Regions from separate parts of the Planctobacterium sp. AWM4_229 genome, predicted to be linked through region 2. Evidence: predicted binding sites of a transcription regulator. Region 2 holds the regulator's gene; the other holds the start of a gene.
The links. Region 2 encodes sigma-54, which starts transcription at its own class of promoters, with help from an activator protein. Its sites were predicted from a motif close to GTTGGCACGNNNNTNGNNT; they were not measured.
Positions count from the first base shown of each region.

Region 1: the regulator sigma-54 is predicted to act here: its motif matches at 4,354-4,372, upstream of ACXAGP_RS17025 (Lcl C-terminal domain-containing protein).

Region 1 covers NZ_JBSWWX010000007.1:256,228-264,518, reverse strand. The annotation lists gene ACXAGP_RS17035 (S8 family serine peptidase) at 1-2,243, shown strand, start outside; gene ACXAGP_RS17030 (Lcl C-terminal domain-containing protein) at 2,322-2,840, opposite strand; gene ACXAGP_RS17025 (Lcl C-terminal domain-containing protein) at 2,854-4,218, opposite strand; gene ACXAGP_RS17020 (2-dehydropantoate 2-reductase) at 4,480-5,496, shown strand; gene ACXAGP_RS17015 (hypothetical protein) at 5,500-5,958, shown strand; gene ACXAGP_RS17010 (DUF192 domain-containing protein) at 6,002-6,478, shown strand; gene ppgK (polyphosphate--glucose phosphotransferase) at 6,571-7,371, shown strand; gene ACXAGP_RS17000 (1-aminocyclopropane-1-carboxylate deaminase/D-cysteine desulfhydrase) at 7,398-8,291, opposite strand, start outside.
Region 2 covers NZ_JBSWWX010000010.1:108,523-116,813, reverse strand. The annotation lists gene ACXAGP_RS19860 (calcium/sodium antiporter) at 1-824, shown strand, start outside; gene ACXAGP_RS19855 (KpsF/GutQ family sugar-phosphate isomerase) at 838-1,815, shown strand; gene kdsC (3-deoxy-manno-octulosonate-8-phosphatase KdsC) at 1,815-2,369, shown strand; gene lptC (LPS export ABC transporter periplasmic protein LptC) at 2,366-2,935, shown strand; gene lptA (lipopolysaccharide transport periplasmic protein LptA) at 2,898-3,404, shown strand; gene lptB (LPS export ABC transporter ATP-binding protein) at 3,437-4,162, shown strand; gene ACXAGP_RS19830 (RNA polymerase factor sigma-54) at 4,232-5,728, shown strand; gene hpf (ribosome hibernation promoting factor) at 5,756-6,043, shown strand; gene ptsN (PTS IIA-like nitrogen regulatory protein PtsN) at 6,059-6,502, shown strand; gene rapZ (RNase adapter RapZ) at 6,499-7,344, shown strand; gene ACXAGP_RS19810 (HPr family phosphocarrier protein) at 7,341-7,616, shown strand; gene mgtE (magnesium transporter) at 7,942-8,291, shown strand, end outside.

The DNA of each region.
Region 1 (8,291 bases), on a different contig from region 2:
CGGCACTGTTGAAGCAGCAATATCCTGATTGGTCTCCCGCTCAAATAAAATCGGCTTTGATGTCCACATCTGCAACTGAAACCTGGTTAGGAACTGATCCCGCCAATGCTTTCGAACAAGGGGCCGGTCGTTTAGATACTTTCGCTGCACTCAATAGCCAATTGCGTTTTGCTTCGCCTTCGTGGTCGTCTCCAGCATGTATTGGCACTTGTAGTTATCAAAATACACTGAACAATGAAACTGACGAGTCGCAGCAATGGCAACTGGAAATCGAATTTTTTGATGGCGAAACACAAGGGCAGGTATCACCAGAAAGTATCACTCTGGCGGCGGCAGGGGAAGAAAACGACAGTGCTGATATTAGTATTGTGGTGGATGCCTCAAGAGCCAATCCAGAACATAGATTGTATGATAAATGGGTGTTTGGAAGGCTCACTGCCACTAATGTCGATGGTGAGCAGCAACACATGCCAGTGGTTATTTACGCGAATGATAGCAGCGATGAGGGCAGTTTATTGGTGAGTTACGATGGTATTGATTTACAAAGTCAAAATGACATCGAATTTACCACTCGTATCCGTAATATCAGCACCAGTTCACAAGCAAGTGCCACCTTAAGTGCGCCTGAGAATGCACGCTTCGTGACGGGGACTGAAAGTATTTCCCTGGAGAATGCCGAAACCACAGAGTTAACGCTGTCTGAAGATGGAAAATCATTGTACTGGCAGGGAGTTTTGCAGCCGGGTAGCATGACTTTGCAACAGCAGGCGTTGTGGGATGACTTCACGCTTTCCGCTGCCGATGTGGCGCCATTGCCTTGTCCGGATGGTTGTAACGGTTTTAATACCATTGTTGAATTTGATTTTAAGTTTAACGGCGATGACTACCAGACTTTGACGATATCAGACAATGGTTTCGTGGTGCCCGGTAGTAGAAATTTTGGCTTTTTTACTGCTTTGTTTAACCAGCATTTTCCACAGGCTGACAATCTCAATAACATCATTGCGCCATTCTGGACGGAGTTCGACTTATTAGATAATGACTTACCGGGCGATACTGGAGCAGGGTATTTGCGCGCGGCTATTAGGGTTATTGACGATAACAACTATCTCGTGGTGGAGTGGGATAATGTAGCGCTTTACAATCCCAATGAGCTGGGGGAAGGAGAGGATGATTTTCCGGAAGACGACTTTCCTGAAGAGGATGAGCCCACAACACCTGGCGTAGAAGAGCCGCTAAACACTGGCTTCACTTTCCAGATCATTATCCAGGAAAACAGCGACAATATCTGGTTCAATTACCTTACCATCCCTGAGACACCGGCATTTTTGACAGTTGGTGCGGAGAATAGCGACGGCACTATTGGCAACAGTTATTACTTTTACGATGAGTCATCACCGGCCGTCGGCACTGTGCCCACATCCGGTATGGCATTGCAGTTGTTAGCCACTGAAGAGGGGGAGGTGCAGATTCACACTGAGCTTGCGCTTGTCAACGGACAAGATTATGCACAGGAGGATTTTCGGGAAGTAGAAGAAGATAGCAGTATAACGATTGACGTTGCAGCCAATGATATCAGCTACAGTGCCGTTACCCTGACCTCCGAATTAGAATTGCAACAAACCCACAAAGCTATATCAACTGCAAGGGTTGAGGCGACCGGAGGATTGAATATGAGCTCAATCGAGGTAGTCAATAGTGCATCTCATGGCACAGTTTCGATTAACGAAGGGCAGGTGATTTATCAGCCTGAAGCGGACTTTTTCGGAGATGATGTTTTTACCTATCGCATCGCCGATGGGGCTGGCCATTATTCAGCTGAAGCTAAAGTAAACATTAATGTCTTAGCTGTTAACGATGCCCCTGAACTCGCCGCTTTCTCGCCTCAAACTGTCAGTGCAGGGCAAACTGTGGTGATAGCTCCACAGGCTATTGATGTGGATAGTGATGCGCTGAGTTTTTCTATTGTGCAGACTGCTGGATTGATAGTGCCGATAGCAAGTAACGAGCAGAGCTTCGAATTTACTGCGCCAGATGTCAGTGAAGATACCCTGTTCCGCTTTGAAGTAAGCGCAGATGACGGACAAACTAGCAGTGCAGCACAAGCAATAGAAATAACTGTCGAAAAGCCGCGTTCTTCAGGTGGAAGTCTGTATTGGCTGTTGGGCTTAATCGCATTGGCATTACTGGTGCGTTTTTCTTGTGCCAACGTCAGGGAACTCTACACAGCGATTAAAGAGTAATTTTATGTGAGAACGCGATGCAGGAAGCATCGCGTTTTTTGAACAGTCTTTTTGGTTTTATAATGGATTGTTTTCGCTCTATGGGTTTGTGTCTCGCACCAATTTAAAGGCGTATGGTTCGTATTCTTCAGCGTCATGCCAGGTATCGCCACTGTTCATAAATACAAACCAGATTTCATTGCTGTCATTAAATGGGGATGAACTCCACAGTGCTGTGCCCACTGCACCAGGAAAAACGCTGAGGTTCATGGCGGGATCTACGCACTGGTTTTCTACTATGCTCAATAACTCCTTGATATTTGGCACGCGCCAGTCATCATAACCTGCGTATTGAGCATTCTCTGCAATATCCAATGCTTCATTCCAGTAAGCCGCTACGCCTGCTGGGTTGCAAGTACCATTGGCATAGGTTTCGCCGTAGAGACAGGTTTGCCACATTAAATTGGTACTGGTGTCGGTTACCGTGCCATTATCGTGAATGATGAATTGTTCTGTTGGCGTTGATGCTGGTACAGCATCTAAGCATGTTTGTTGTGATTGTGCCTGAGTAAAATGGCTGATTAGCAGTGCACATAATAAAGTTGTCAGTTTATTCATGTTGGGCAAATCCTTATTGCGTAAAGTTACGGTTAACCAGACGAACTTTCAAAGCGTTGTCATGTCTATACATGGCAATATTGCCTGATTGAAATTGAGCTATTTTGATAAAACCTGAAAAGTGCTCGGTTGGAATAATGGGGGTGTTTGACCACACGTTTTGGCCCATGCCTTCATTGATAAACCAATCGCTGGATATAGCTGGGGATATTTTTCCATAATTTACAAGACTATTGAGTTCGTTGATGCTGGGCAAATCCCAGTCACTCCGACCGCAAAGCGCAATTGCATTAATGGCACTTACGTACGCCGTCGTGTTGCAACTTTCAAGAGTACAAACTCCAGCTGATTCGGTACCTTCTACGCCAGCTTCCAGCATTGTTTGATTCGGGAACCAAGCGTAAGTGTTATCTATGTCTTGCAACCCACCATCATTGCTCTTAACTTCCCATACTAATTGGCTTACTTCGTCTTTCAAACAAGACCAGGTTGTCGCTTCGTCCGATAGTTCATTTCCTGCAGCGTCTAGCTTGGTGTACTGAAAACCATCGTTCAACAAATTATATTGACGTGCAGACAAGCCGATATGTCCGTCCTGACCTTTGGGGATTCGATCTCCTTCATCGTCAACTTCTTTCGAGCAATCAAGACCGGAAGAGGCATTCGTTAATCCTGGTGCAACTTCATCAATACAGGTGGAAATGCCGGTATCACTGATTTTGGGTAAAGCCAACAATTGGATGGTGAGACTCGCCTCATCTGTCAGCCCATCGTCGTCTGTTACTTGCACTATATATTGCGGCATTGAGCCAGGCTCAAAGCCCCTCAGATCAAGATGCAGTGGGCATCCCTCAAAATCGAGGCGATCTCCTTGAGTCGAAGTAATGGATATTGTGTCGATCTGTCCATCAATATCGGAAACCTCGCAATCCAATATGGCTTTTTTCACCGGGTAGGTGACAATGGTGTCTGAATCAAAGGACACCAAAGGCGAAGACTCGGTGGCAAAAACTTCTACTGAAGCTGTTGCGGTAGTTGGTACAACATCGAAATCACTCACTGAAACTTCGAATTCTAGCTGAATCATATTTTGCTCAAGTGTGACAGAGGGGGCAGTAAACGAGAGGGTATCCGTTGTGTGTCCTGCCAATTCAACTGTTGGTCCGGAGATTTGTTGCCAGGTAATTTCGAACTCGTCATTGTCTGGATCGGTAATTTCAATCTCAATAGTGACTGCTTCGCCTTCATTTATTTGGGTTAGGGGGATTGCGGCGATTCGAGGTAGCCGATTCTCTCCGGGATCATCTCCGTCCCAACTGCAGGCAAAAAACAGGGTAGAGGCAATTAAAATAGTTAAATGTTTAGTGAGTCTGTTCAATTAATTTCTCCTTTTATTTGAACGGTCTTGTCTTTTGCGGCTTAAAGTGGAGCAGAGGTATTTGCTGTTCCCGGTAGCTTAACGTGTGTGGGTGAAAATTTATTCTCTTTTGCAGCAAAAAAGTCACTTAAAACGATACTCTTACTGTGCCGATAAAAGCAGACGGGGAGAATGAAGCGCTAAATGAATTGGCATAAGCATGATATCTTGGTGAAAATTTAATGCTAAGTCATGCTTCTCTGAAATGATTAAGGAGCGAAGTTGAAAACTGTAATTTACGGTGCCGGTTCTATCGGGTGCTATATTGGTGCCATTTTACACCAGCAGCAGATTGATGTTTGTTTGCTGGGACGACAGCGGCTTCAGGATGAAATTGAGTCGGCAGGCGGTATTTATTTATCTGATTATGAAGGTCGCAACGACTGCGTTGAAGATGTGCCTTTTGCCACCACACCAGAGGTGCTTGGCACAGCGGATACTATTCTGGTCACACTTAAGTGCACCGCGATTGAATCCGCAATTTCTGAACTGCGACAATTCGCCTCACCTTCGGCTTTAATTGTGTGTATGCAAAACGGTGTCGGCGCTGTTGAATTGGTGCAACAAGCTTTGCCAAATCACAAAGTATTAACCGGTATCACACCCTTTAATGTGGTGCAGTCACAAGGGGCACGTTTTCATCGCGCTACTGAAGGCGCATTGCATTTGCCCATTTATTCTAGCTTGATGTCTTTGCAGCAAGCCTGGCAAGCTTATGGTTTGGGCTGCGAGCTGAATGAAAACTTGACCGCCATCGTATGGGGCAAGTTGTTGTTAAATTTGAATAACGCCATCAATGCGCTTTCGGATATTCCTTTAAAAGCACAGCTAGAGCAAAGAGCTTATCGGCTGGTTTTAGCGCAATGTCAGTTGGAATTACTGGCGTATTGCCGCGCCATGAATATTGAACTGGCCAAACTAACTGCAGTATCTCCGGGTATGATACCAAGAATACTAAAGTTACCCGATTGGCTGTTTAAACTCATTGCCCAAAAAATGTTGGCAATTGATCCTCAGGCTCGCTCTTCCATGTGGGAGGATGTCCAAGGCGGCAGAAAGACTGAAGTTGATTTCCTCAATGGTGCGGTGGCTCGTCTGGCCGAATCCCAAGGCATGCAAGCACCGGCGAATCGAGCCATTACACGTCTCATAAACGAAGTGGAATCTGGTAATCGTCAATCCGGTATTAATGGGGAAGACTTACTGAGGTTATCTCGTTCTACAACCTCAGGTAAATAAACAATGGCACAATGGAGGTCTGTTGCAGGTGTTGTTACTCAGGGCCATCAGGTGGCTTCCGGGAAAGCGAAAGACAGCCCCTATCCCGATGGTAGCATTCCTTTGCAGATGCCATTTTTCAAAGAGCTGGGGCTGGATCTGAGCCACTGCTTTCCCGGCACATTAAACATCGCCATAACGCCGCACAAGTTTAAAATGCTGCGTCCTTCCTGTACCTTTGAGCGACTGCAATGGATTACCGGGTTTAATGCCGAAACATTTTCATTTGCTGACTGCAAGTTGGTGTTTAGAGGGAAGTCTGTGAAGGGGTATGTGTATTACCCGCACCCAGAGACAAAAACTCAGCACTTTCACAATGACCAGCTTTTGGAAGTGATTTGTCCTCTGGTTGAGGGGATTCAGTACGGAGACAAAGTGTGCCTTGAATACTTGCCAGAGCAGATAGATGTTAGTGAGCAATAATAACGAATTTCTAAATATTACAACGTAAACAGGTGTGAAAATAATGCGCAAGTCCAGTTTCTTGATGTTGGTGTTCTTGGGAATGCTGAGCTTTTTATCATTGTCCGGGCAAGAACCCCTTTTACAGGAGGTTCAATTTAAGCGAGCTGTTTTGCTGATAAATGGCCAAAAATTGCAGGTTGAATACGCCGATACCTGGGATTTGCGAGCCCGAGGTTTGATGCACCGCACTGAGCTTTGTCAGCAATGTGGCATGTTATTTAAATTCGACCGCGAAAGGTTAATATCCATGTGGATGAAAAATACCTTAATTCCCTTGGATGTGGCGTTTTTTAAGCAGAATGGTGAAATTGTTGATATCAAGCAAATGCAGCCACTGGATTTGACTTCTGTTCCCAGTTCCCGGCCTGTGCTTTATGCTCTGGAAATGAATGAGGGCTGGTTCGCTGCAAATGGTGTCAAGGAAGGGGATAGCATTGAAGTACTCGAGACGGGAACGACACAGGAGCTTAAGCAATAGAAGTTGTCATCGAATTTGCGAATTCAGTTAAACCTTGTACTCTTTAACAGAGATAGTTGTATTCAAATCTGATAACGATATAAGGAAGCTTTATGCGAATTTTAGGTGTTGATGTTGGCGGTTCTGGTATCAAAGGGGCCATCGTGGATACGGTTACCGGAGAAATGCTGACGGAGCGTCATCGGATACCCACTCCGCAACCGGCAACACCTAAAGCGGTTGCTGCTACCATCAATGAATTGGTAATCCATTTCAACTGGAAGGGCCCTATCGGCTGTGGCTTCCCTGCAGCGATACAGCACGGGGTGGCTAAAACTGCAGCAAACGTCGATGACGCCTTTATTGATACCAATATCGAAAAACTCTTTGCCAAAGCCACCGGGTGTGACGTCTATTGTGTTAATGATGCTGACGCTGCGGGGATGGCTGAGTTTAAGTTGGGCAAAGGTAAAGATTATAAAGAAGGCATTGTCATCTTTGTTGCAGTTGGCACCGGATTGGGAACCGCACTATTCACCAACGGTGAGTTGTTACCTAATACAGAGCTTGGGCATATTCACCTGGACAATGGCCATGAGGCAGAACGCTACGCCGCAGATTCTGCTCGAAAACGGGAAGAGTTGAAGTGGAAACATTGGGCGCCACGTTTTAATCACTACTTAAGCACTATGGAAGCCCTGTTTTGGCCAGATCTTTTTATCTTAGGCGGAGGTGCCAGTAAGAAGATGGAAAAATTTGAATCACAGCTTACAGTGAAAACCCCTGTAGTGGCCGCCTCTTTGCTTAACGAGGCGGGTATTATCGGTGCTGCGGTATATGCGGATACCGAGCGAAAACGCCAGCAAGCTATTGCCCGCAAAGCCCGCTTAGCAAAGCGACAAAAGGCGCAGTAAGCTTTGATAAAGGGGCTTTACTGTTTTCACACTCTGGCCCCTTGTAAACCGCCCGTGTGCAGCAATGCCACTTTACTCCGTGGTTTAAAATAGCCTTGTTTTAGTAGCTGCTGCAGAGCAAAAAATAGCTTGCCGCTATACACTGGCTCTACAGGGATTGTGCTTTTTTCACTAAACTGCCGACAAAAGTGGTCCAGCTCGGCATTGCTTTTTGCATAACCACCGTGATGAAATTCATGCCGTATCTGCCATGGATGATACAAAGCCAGGGGCTCTGTTACACAAGCGGCTACCAGATCCTCCAGATAGTTTTGGCCTTTCAGTACGGCAATGCCAGTCACACGAGTTTTACGCTTTAGCTGCCACATCGCCTGTATTATTCCGGCCAATGTGCCACCGCTGGCGACAGGGCAAATAATCTCATCCAGTGTTTCCGGTAATTCTTGAACGAGCTGTGTCATGCCCCAGTGTACTTGCTGACCAGAGCCGCCTTCAGGGACAACGCAATAATCTTCAAGCTGTGCTATTTGCGTGCTCAGCCAGTTGTGGTCTTGCCGCTGCTTATACTGTTGTTTGGTTAGCCAGCGAACATCAGCCTGCCAGGTGCTTAAATCTTTTAGCATGGGGGACAGGTTGTTGCGATAGTCACCCCTGACGAGTGCAATAAACGGGATGTTATGTTGTTTACACACATAACCCAGTGCGTGTAAATGATTAGAAAAACCACCGCCAAAACTCACTATGCCGCGGTATTTATCGGGTGGCCAAGGAGAAAACAGTGCCTGCAACTTGCGCCATTTGTTGCCGGATACAATTGGATGAATAAGGTCGTCGCGTTTAACCTGAATTTGAATGTCATCACATCCAAATACCTCTACTGGTAAAAGTGTTAAAGGCGAAGGGAGTTTAAAGGTGAGAGC
Region 2 (8,291 bases):
CTATGGGGTCTTCTGCGCCAGAAATAATGGTATCGGCCACCGCCTCTATGGCTGGCAATCCCGATACCGCGGTAGGGAATGCCATCGGTTCCAATATCACCAATATCGGCCTTGTTCTGGGTCTCACTGCGTTATTTAAACCCTTAATGGTCAGTTCCGGTACCATTCGCCGAGAGATGCCTATCTTGTTAGTTGTCTCCCTTATTGCGGCTTGGTTCCTGGCGGACCTGACCTTGAGCTTGCCAGAAGGTATCGCTCTAATGGTGCTGTTTTTTGCCACTATCGGCGGGCTGACCTGGTTGTCGATTCAAGCTGATCGCAGGGATCCATACGGTACCGACACCGCTGAAGAAATCCCCTCAGATGTGCCAACTCATAAAGCGATACTTTGGGTAATAGTAGGCATGGTTTTTCTCCCAATCAGTGCCGATATCATGGTGGATTCTGCGGTCGTCATTGCCCGTCATTTCGGTATGAGCGAACTCATGATAGGCCTTACGATAATTGCCATCGGTACCAGTTTGCCAGAGCTTGCTGCCAGTATCGCGGGAGTATTGAAAGGCGAAGACGATATGGCTCTGGGAAACATTATCGGCTCTAACATATTTAACATTCTTGCTGTAATGGCCATGCCGGGGCTGATAGCGCCAGGGGTAATCGACGCCTTTGCCGCAAACCGCGACATTCATGTCATGTTAGGCTTTACCGTGTTACTCTTGCTATTCAGTTTTGGTTTGCGAGGAATTCGCAAAATCACTCGCTGGGAAGGGGCTGTGCTGGTATCCGGCTATGTCGGCTATCTCATGTTTTTGTTTTTTGCCTGAGTAAGGATCACGTATGAATGTTGAGCCAGATAAACTACTTGCCTCAGCGCGTCGCGTACTTGATATCGAACTGGAAGCCATAGCTAATTTAAAGCAGGCTTTTGATGAGCACTTTATTGCCGCTTGCCAAACCATGTTAGCTTGCAAGGGCAAGGTTGTCGTTACTGGCATGGGTAAATCGGGACATATCGCCAATAAAATAGCAGCCACCTTGGCCAGCACCGGAACGCCCGCATTTTTTATGCACCCTGGAGAGGCTGGTCACGGTGATTTGGGAATGCTGGGCGAGGACGATGTTTTGCTCGCCATATCTAATTCCGGCGAAACCAGCGAGGTTCTTTCCTTGCTACCCGTCGTCAAACGCTTAGGCATAGAAGTCATCGCTATGACCAGAAGCCCTGAATCTTCCATGGGCCGCTACGCGGATATCCATTTGTCTATCGCAGTGCCGCGTGAAGCCTGTTCCTTAGGTCTCGCCCCTACTTCCAGCACTAGCGTTACCTTGGTTCTTGGGGATGCACTCGCAGTTGCGCTGTTAGATGCAAAAAACTTCACCGCCGAAGAATTTGCCTTATCACACCCAAGCGGCTCATTGGGTAAAAAGTTACTATTGACCTTAAACGATATCATGCACTCTGGAGACCGAGTACCGCTTGTTTCAGAGGGGTGCAGCATTCGCGATGCGCTTGTCATTATTACCCAAAAGAGTTTAGGTCTCGCTGGCATTGTCGACCCAGAAGGAAAACTCGTCGGCATATTCACCGACGGTGATTTACGCCGTGTCATCGACGCCCACAAAGATGTGCATAACACCCTCATCAGTGAAGTCATGACCCGCAACTGTTTTACGGCCCATCGAGAAATGCTGGCCGCTGAAGCATTGAGTGAAATGGAACACCGCAATATTAGCAGCCTGATTGTGGTGGATGCCCACAACCGCCCTGTTGGTGCCTTAAATATGCTTGATTTGATCAAATCAGGACTCGTGTAATGAATACAGTAGATACGCCTTATGGCCAAATTGCAGAGGATACATTTAGGCTCTGCAAAAAAATAAAATTGCTGGCCTGTGATGTGGACGGCGTATTTAGCGACGGTCGAATCTACATGGGTAACAGTGGTGAGGAACTGAAAGCCTTTCACACTAAAGATGGTTACGGCTTAAAAGCGCTAATGGCCGCGGATATAGAAGTGGCTATTATCACAGGAAGAAAATCGAATATTGTTGCCCAACGTTTTACAGCACTTGGAGTGAAGCACATCATTCAAGGTGAAGAGCAAAAACAAACCGCTTTGCAAAATCTGCAACAACAATTAAGTATCCTCCCTGAAAATACTGCTAGTATTGGTGATGATCTTCCCGATACCGGCATGTTTGCCCTTTCCGCCCTTAAAGTGGCCCCAGCAGACGCCCACCCCTCAGTGATTGAGGTGAGTAATTATGTCACCCGAACAGCCGGTGGATTTGGTTGTGTGCGTGAACTTTGTGACCTGATCCTTTTAAGTCAGGACAAATTGAATGGCATTCAGGCAAGTAGTGTATGAGTAGAATTCATCTCAGCTTAGGGCTTTTATTTTTGGTGCTCATCACCATCTATTTCAATATGGTAGCCACGACTGATGCGCCGGAAGTGATTGATGAACGACCTGAAGCATGGGATCCCAACTATCAGGCCCGGAACATGAAAAGCACGCTCTACAACGAGTCGGGAAGTATCAATCACGAAGTATTCGCGGCATCTATGGAACATTACGAAATTCTCGGGTTTACCTTGTTTGAAGAGCCAGAATATACGATATATACCGACGAAACCGACTCACCATGGCAAATCATTGCTAAGGAAGGCACACTATACAGTGATCAACGAATTGAACTTGAGCAAAATGTGGTAATCAAAAGTCTCAACGAACAGGACTTTGTGCAAACCATAGAAACCAGTTTCGTTGAAATCGATTTAGAAAAAAACACAGCGAGATCAGACAATCCGGTGATAATTACGGGTCAGGATTTTGTCATAAAAAGCAACGGGCTTAGCGTCAATCTGTTAACCCGAAAATTGGAACTAAAAGAACATGTTGAAACCATTTATCAGCAGACTGTTGTTAATTAGTGGCGCTTGCCTACTATTCTCAACAACAGCGCTGGCAGGTAAGGAAGATTTTAAGCTTCCCATTAAAGTAGACTCCAAATCACAATTTGTTGACGGAAAGCGCAAAACCTCAGTGTTTAAAGAAGATGTGCGAGTTCGTCAGGGATCACTTTCCATCGATGCTGACGAGGTGCGAGTGAGTGCCGAGGATGGCAAGGGAAAGGAGATCTTTATCGCAATCGGTAAACCTGCGGTATATTCTCAAACCATGGACGATGGCAGTAAAATTACTGCAAAAGCCGAAGAAATACGTTACGTGGTTGAGTCGCGAACGTTGGAATTGAACGGTTCAGCAGAACTGCACCAAGACACCAGTATGGTGAGAGGCGAAAAAATCAGTTTTAATCTTGAAAAAGAACAGCTCATTGCCGGCGGTGATGAGTCAGATGGCCGGGTAACAACGGTGTTTCAAACTGACGATAAAAATTAAATACGCATAAACCGCAAAAGGAAACACTGATAGTGCCAACCTTATATGCTAACAATTTGGCAAAATCTTATAAAAGCCGACAGGTAGTGCGGGATGTAAGCATCCAGGTGAATACCGGACAAATAGTGGGCTTATTGGGTCCTAATGGCGCTGGAAAAACCACGACATTTTATATGATCGTAGGTCTGGTCACCTTAGATAAAGGTGAAGTATTCATAGACCAACACGAACTGACTTTACAGCCGATGCATGTCCGTGCCCGGCACGGTATTGGTTATTTGCCTCAAGAATCTTCGATTTTCAGAAAATTAAGCGTTTTCCAGAATCTCATGGCAATTTTGCAAATGCGCAAAGAACTGGATAACGAACAACGCGAAGAACTGGCAGACGAGCTGCTGGATGAATTTAACTTAAATCATATTCGCCATAACCTTGGCATGAGCCTGTCTGGTGGCGAGCGTCGCAGAGTGGAAATTGCCCGGGCACTAGCGGCCAACCCACAGTTTATTTTGCTGGACGAACCTTTCGCAGGCGTTGACCCTATCTCTGTTAATGATATAAAGAAGATTATTCACCATCTGCGAGACAGAGGAATTGGCGTTCTGATCACTGATCACAATGTGCGCGAAACCCTCGACGTATGTGAGCAAGCTTACATCGTCAGCCATGGGCAAGTTATCGCTGAGGGCGAACCGGAAACGGTTTTGGCCAATCAGCAAGTAAGAGATGTATACCTGGGTGAGCAATTCAGGCTATAGTTACTAAAACAATAACTCATAAGTGGATTGCGATAATTTCGCATTCTGGAGTCGGAAAAACCATTTTTAATGAAGCCGTCTTTACAACTAAAATTTAGTCAACAATTAACAATGACGCCGCAGTTGCAGCAAGCCATTCGCTTGTTGCAATTATCAACGCTGGATCTGCAACAGGAGATTCAAGACGCATTGGACGCCAACCCACTTCTGGAAGTGGATGAATCTACAGATGGCAACAGTGACGAGGCTTTAGAATTACTCAAAGAGCCAAAATCCAGTTCAGATCTAAACGGCGCAGACAGCGATAAAGAATTCAATGGCTCTGACGGTATTGATTCTAGCGACGCATTCGAAAAAAATGATTTGCCCGATGAGCTCCCCATCGACAGTACCTGGGACGAGTATTACAGCGCGTCTTCTGCACCAGCCCCTGCTGCCAGTGTTGGTTCCGATGATGAACAGGTTTACCAGGGAGAAACCAGCGAATCCATACAAGATCACTTGCTTTGGCAACTGCATCTGACACCTTTCAGTGAAACCGACCAAGCCATTGCATTGGCCATCATCGACTCCATTGATGAGAGCGGCTATCTCACCGTATCGGTTGAGGATATTCTGGAAAGTCTCAATGATGAAGAAATTGAGCTGGACGAAGTAGAATGTGTCAGAAAACGCATTCAGCACTTTGACCCTATGGGTTCTGGCTCCATCTCGCCGCAAGAGTGCTTGTTGGTGCAATTGGGGCAATTTCCCGCTGATACCCCTTGGTTGAAAGAGGCCAAATCACTGCTTTGCGATTATTCTGATTTGTTAATGGCCAAAGATTTTCGTACCCTTATTCGAAAATCGAAACTGCGGGAAGAGCAGTTAAAAGAAGTATTAAAACTGCTGCAAACCCTCAATCCTCATCCTGGTAGTACCCTCAATACCAAAGAGCCGGATTACGTTATTCCAGATGTTTCTGTCACTAAAAAATCCGGACGCTGGGTAGTGGAACTCAATCCCGAATCAGTACCTAAGTTGAATATCAATCAACAATACGCTGCGATGAGTAAAAACAGCCGCAGCAGTGCGGACGGTCAATTCATTCGCTCCCACATGCAAGAAGCCAAATGGTTTATCAAGAGCATAGAAAGTCGTAACGATACTTTGCTGAAAGTGGCCAATTGTATCGTGCAGCAACAACATGGCTTTTTTGAGCATGGACCGGAAATGATGAAGCCAATGGTACTAAACGATGTGGCAGAAATGGTAGACATGCACGAGTCCACGATTTCACGGGTAACCACTCAAAAATACATGCACACGCCAAGAGGTATTTTCGAACTCAAATATTTCTTTTCCAGTCATGTGGCAACGGAAAATGGTGGTGAGTGTTCTTCTACGGCAATTAGAGCACTTATCAAAAAGCTTGTGGCGGCAGAAAATCAGGCTAAACCACTAAGTGATAGCAAGATTGCGCAATTGCTTGCCGATCAGGGCATTATGGTAGCCCGGCGAACCATTGCGAAATACCGGGAATCGCTCTCGATTCCTCCATCTAACCAACGTAAGAGTCTAATATAGACTTCCCTACAAGAAGGACGACCAATTATGCAAATAAACTTATCAGGTCATCACGTCGAAATCACCGATTCTCTTCGCGATTATGTCGATACAAAATTTACCAAGCTTGAGCGACATTTTGATCACATAAACAATGTGTATGTCATCTTAAACGTTGAAAAACTCAACCAAAAAGCGGAAGCAACCCTGCATCTTGATGGAGGTGAAGTATTTGCCACGTCGGAGCATAAAGACATGTATGCTGCGATTGACTCACTGATTGACAAGCTAGACAGGCAAGTCATAAAACACAAAGAAAAACTCAAGAGTCATTAAGAGGCCTAAACAAGGATGGAAATCAAAGACATCCTCTCATTGGACTGCACGCGTTGTGCAGTCCCTGTTACCAGCAAAAAACGCGCACTCCAAATCATCAGCAACATTGCCAGCGAAAAACTAGATGCACTTAACGAAGAAGATGTGCTTGCCAGTTTATTATGCCGAGAAAAAATGGGCAGCACAGGTATTGGACAAGGTATCGCTATCCCGCACGGCCGAGTAGATGGTCTGAGTTCCCCTCTGGCTATTGTTATTACCTGCTCTCCTGGTATAGAATTTGACTCAATCGACAATCAGCTTGTCGACATTTTTTTTGCGATTCTTGTGCCTACTGAGCAAACCGACGGCCACCTTCAAACCTTGGCTCGTATCGCTCAAAAACTCAGTGATAAAGAGGTTATCAAGGTTATTCGCAATTGCCATTCAGACAACGCACTTTATGAAGCACTGGTATGAAACTAATTGTGATCAGCGGACGATCCGGATCCGGAAAGTCTGTGGTATTAAGGGCTTTGGAGGATTTGGGTTACTACTGTGTAGATAATCTTCCCGTCAGCATGCTGCCCACGCTAACTCATGCTGTAGTGAGTGAATACGATCAAATTGCCGTCAGTATTGATGTGCGTAACTTACCTAAAGATCCCGATTTATTGGCTGAAAACCTGGATTTTCTGCCCAATAAAACCGATTTAACTATCATTTATCTCGACGCCAGTGACGACATGCTGATCAAGCGCTACAGCGAAACTCGCCGTCTGCACCCACTTTCAAAAAACAAGATCTCCCTTGCAGATGCGATTGTTAAAGAGCGCGAACTGTTAACCCCAATATATGAACGTGCAGATTTGCACATCGACACTGATAAATTATCCATTCACCAGTTAGCAGAGCTTGTTAGAGAACGTATATTAGGAAAAAAATCCTCGCGACTGGTATTAGTTTTTGAATCCTTTGGTTTTAAAAATGGCGTCCCAAAAGACGCAGATTATGTTTTTGATGTGAGATTTTTACCCAATCCTCATTGGATACCTGAATTAAAACCCTACACGGGTCAAGATACCCCGGTGGCTCAGTACCTTACTTCACAACCCATTGTGAATAAGGTGATCGGGCAGATCCAAAACTTGATTGAAACCTGGTTGCCACATCTGGAACGCAATAACCGTAGCTATGTAACCGTTGCTATCGGTTGCACCGGTGGTCAGCATCGTTCCGTATTTCTGGCTGAAACACTATCTCGTTATTTTTCGGTAGCCCACCCTGACGTACAAACCCGACACAGAGAACTGGACACTTGAACCGTATCGAAAAAGAGCTGACTATCATTAATAAGCTGGGGCTACACGCACGAGCAGCCACTGAACTGGTAAAGCTTGCTACCTCATTTTCGGCCGAGATATTGGTGCAAAAAGACGGCAAAAGTGTATCTGCCAATAGTGTTCTGGGGCTGATGATGCTGGAGGGGTCTCAAAATAAGCAAGTCAAAGTAGTGTGCGAAGGTGAAGACGCTGAAGCGGCAATGGAAGCCATTGAGGCACTATTTTCAGCCCGATTTAATGAAGATGAATAACGATTTTGGCAGTACCTGAAAAATCTGACTGGTTAAATTCGAATATTATTTAATGCTGATATCTAATACGGTCTTATTACGTTAAACTATATTAATAAAAACAAATACCTGCCCTAATTAACAGGTAGTTCGAAGAATGCGCAGAGGAGTGTCGATAAGTGCCGCCAGCGACGCAATTATACTTCTTCTTTTCTGATTTGGTGAGTAACAACCCGCCTCAGGGTACCGCCAGTTCTGTGTATTCCTTCAAATCCTTCATCTCTAAATTGACTACGCAATATGGGTTTGCTCTCACACAGCCCCCCTTTTCCTCCAGGAGGAAAATATGAAAGAGCAGAGCAAAATAGAACAAGAGTACGTCACAACCCAGCTTGATGCCATTAACGAAGCGCTGAGCAATGGTCTATTTGTTCATGTGCGCAAAATGCTGCATAGCATTCCCCCGGCCGATGTTGCACTGCTTTTAGAATCGACCCCCGTACGCAATCGTTCCCTGCTATGGAAATTAATAGATACCGATTATCACGGTGATGTTCTGGAAGAACTCTCTGAGGATGTGCGGAACGGTATCATGCGGGAAATGGTGCCGGAAAAACTGGCCGATGCACTAGAAGATATGGATACCGATGACCTTGCAGAAATGCTGCACGGTCTGCCGGACAGAGTAGTTCAGGA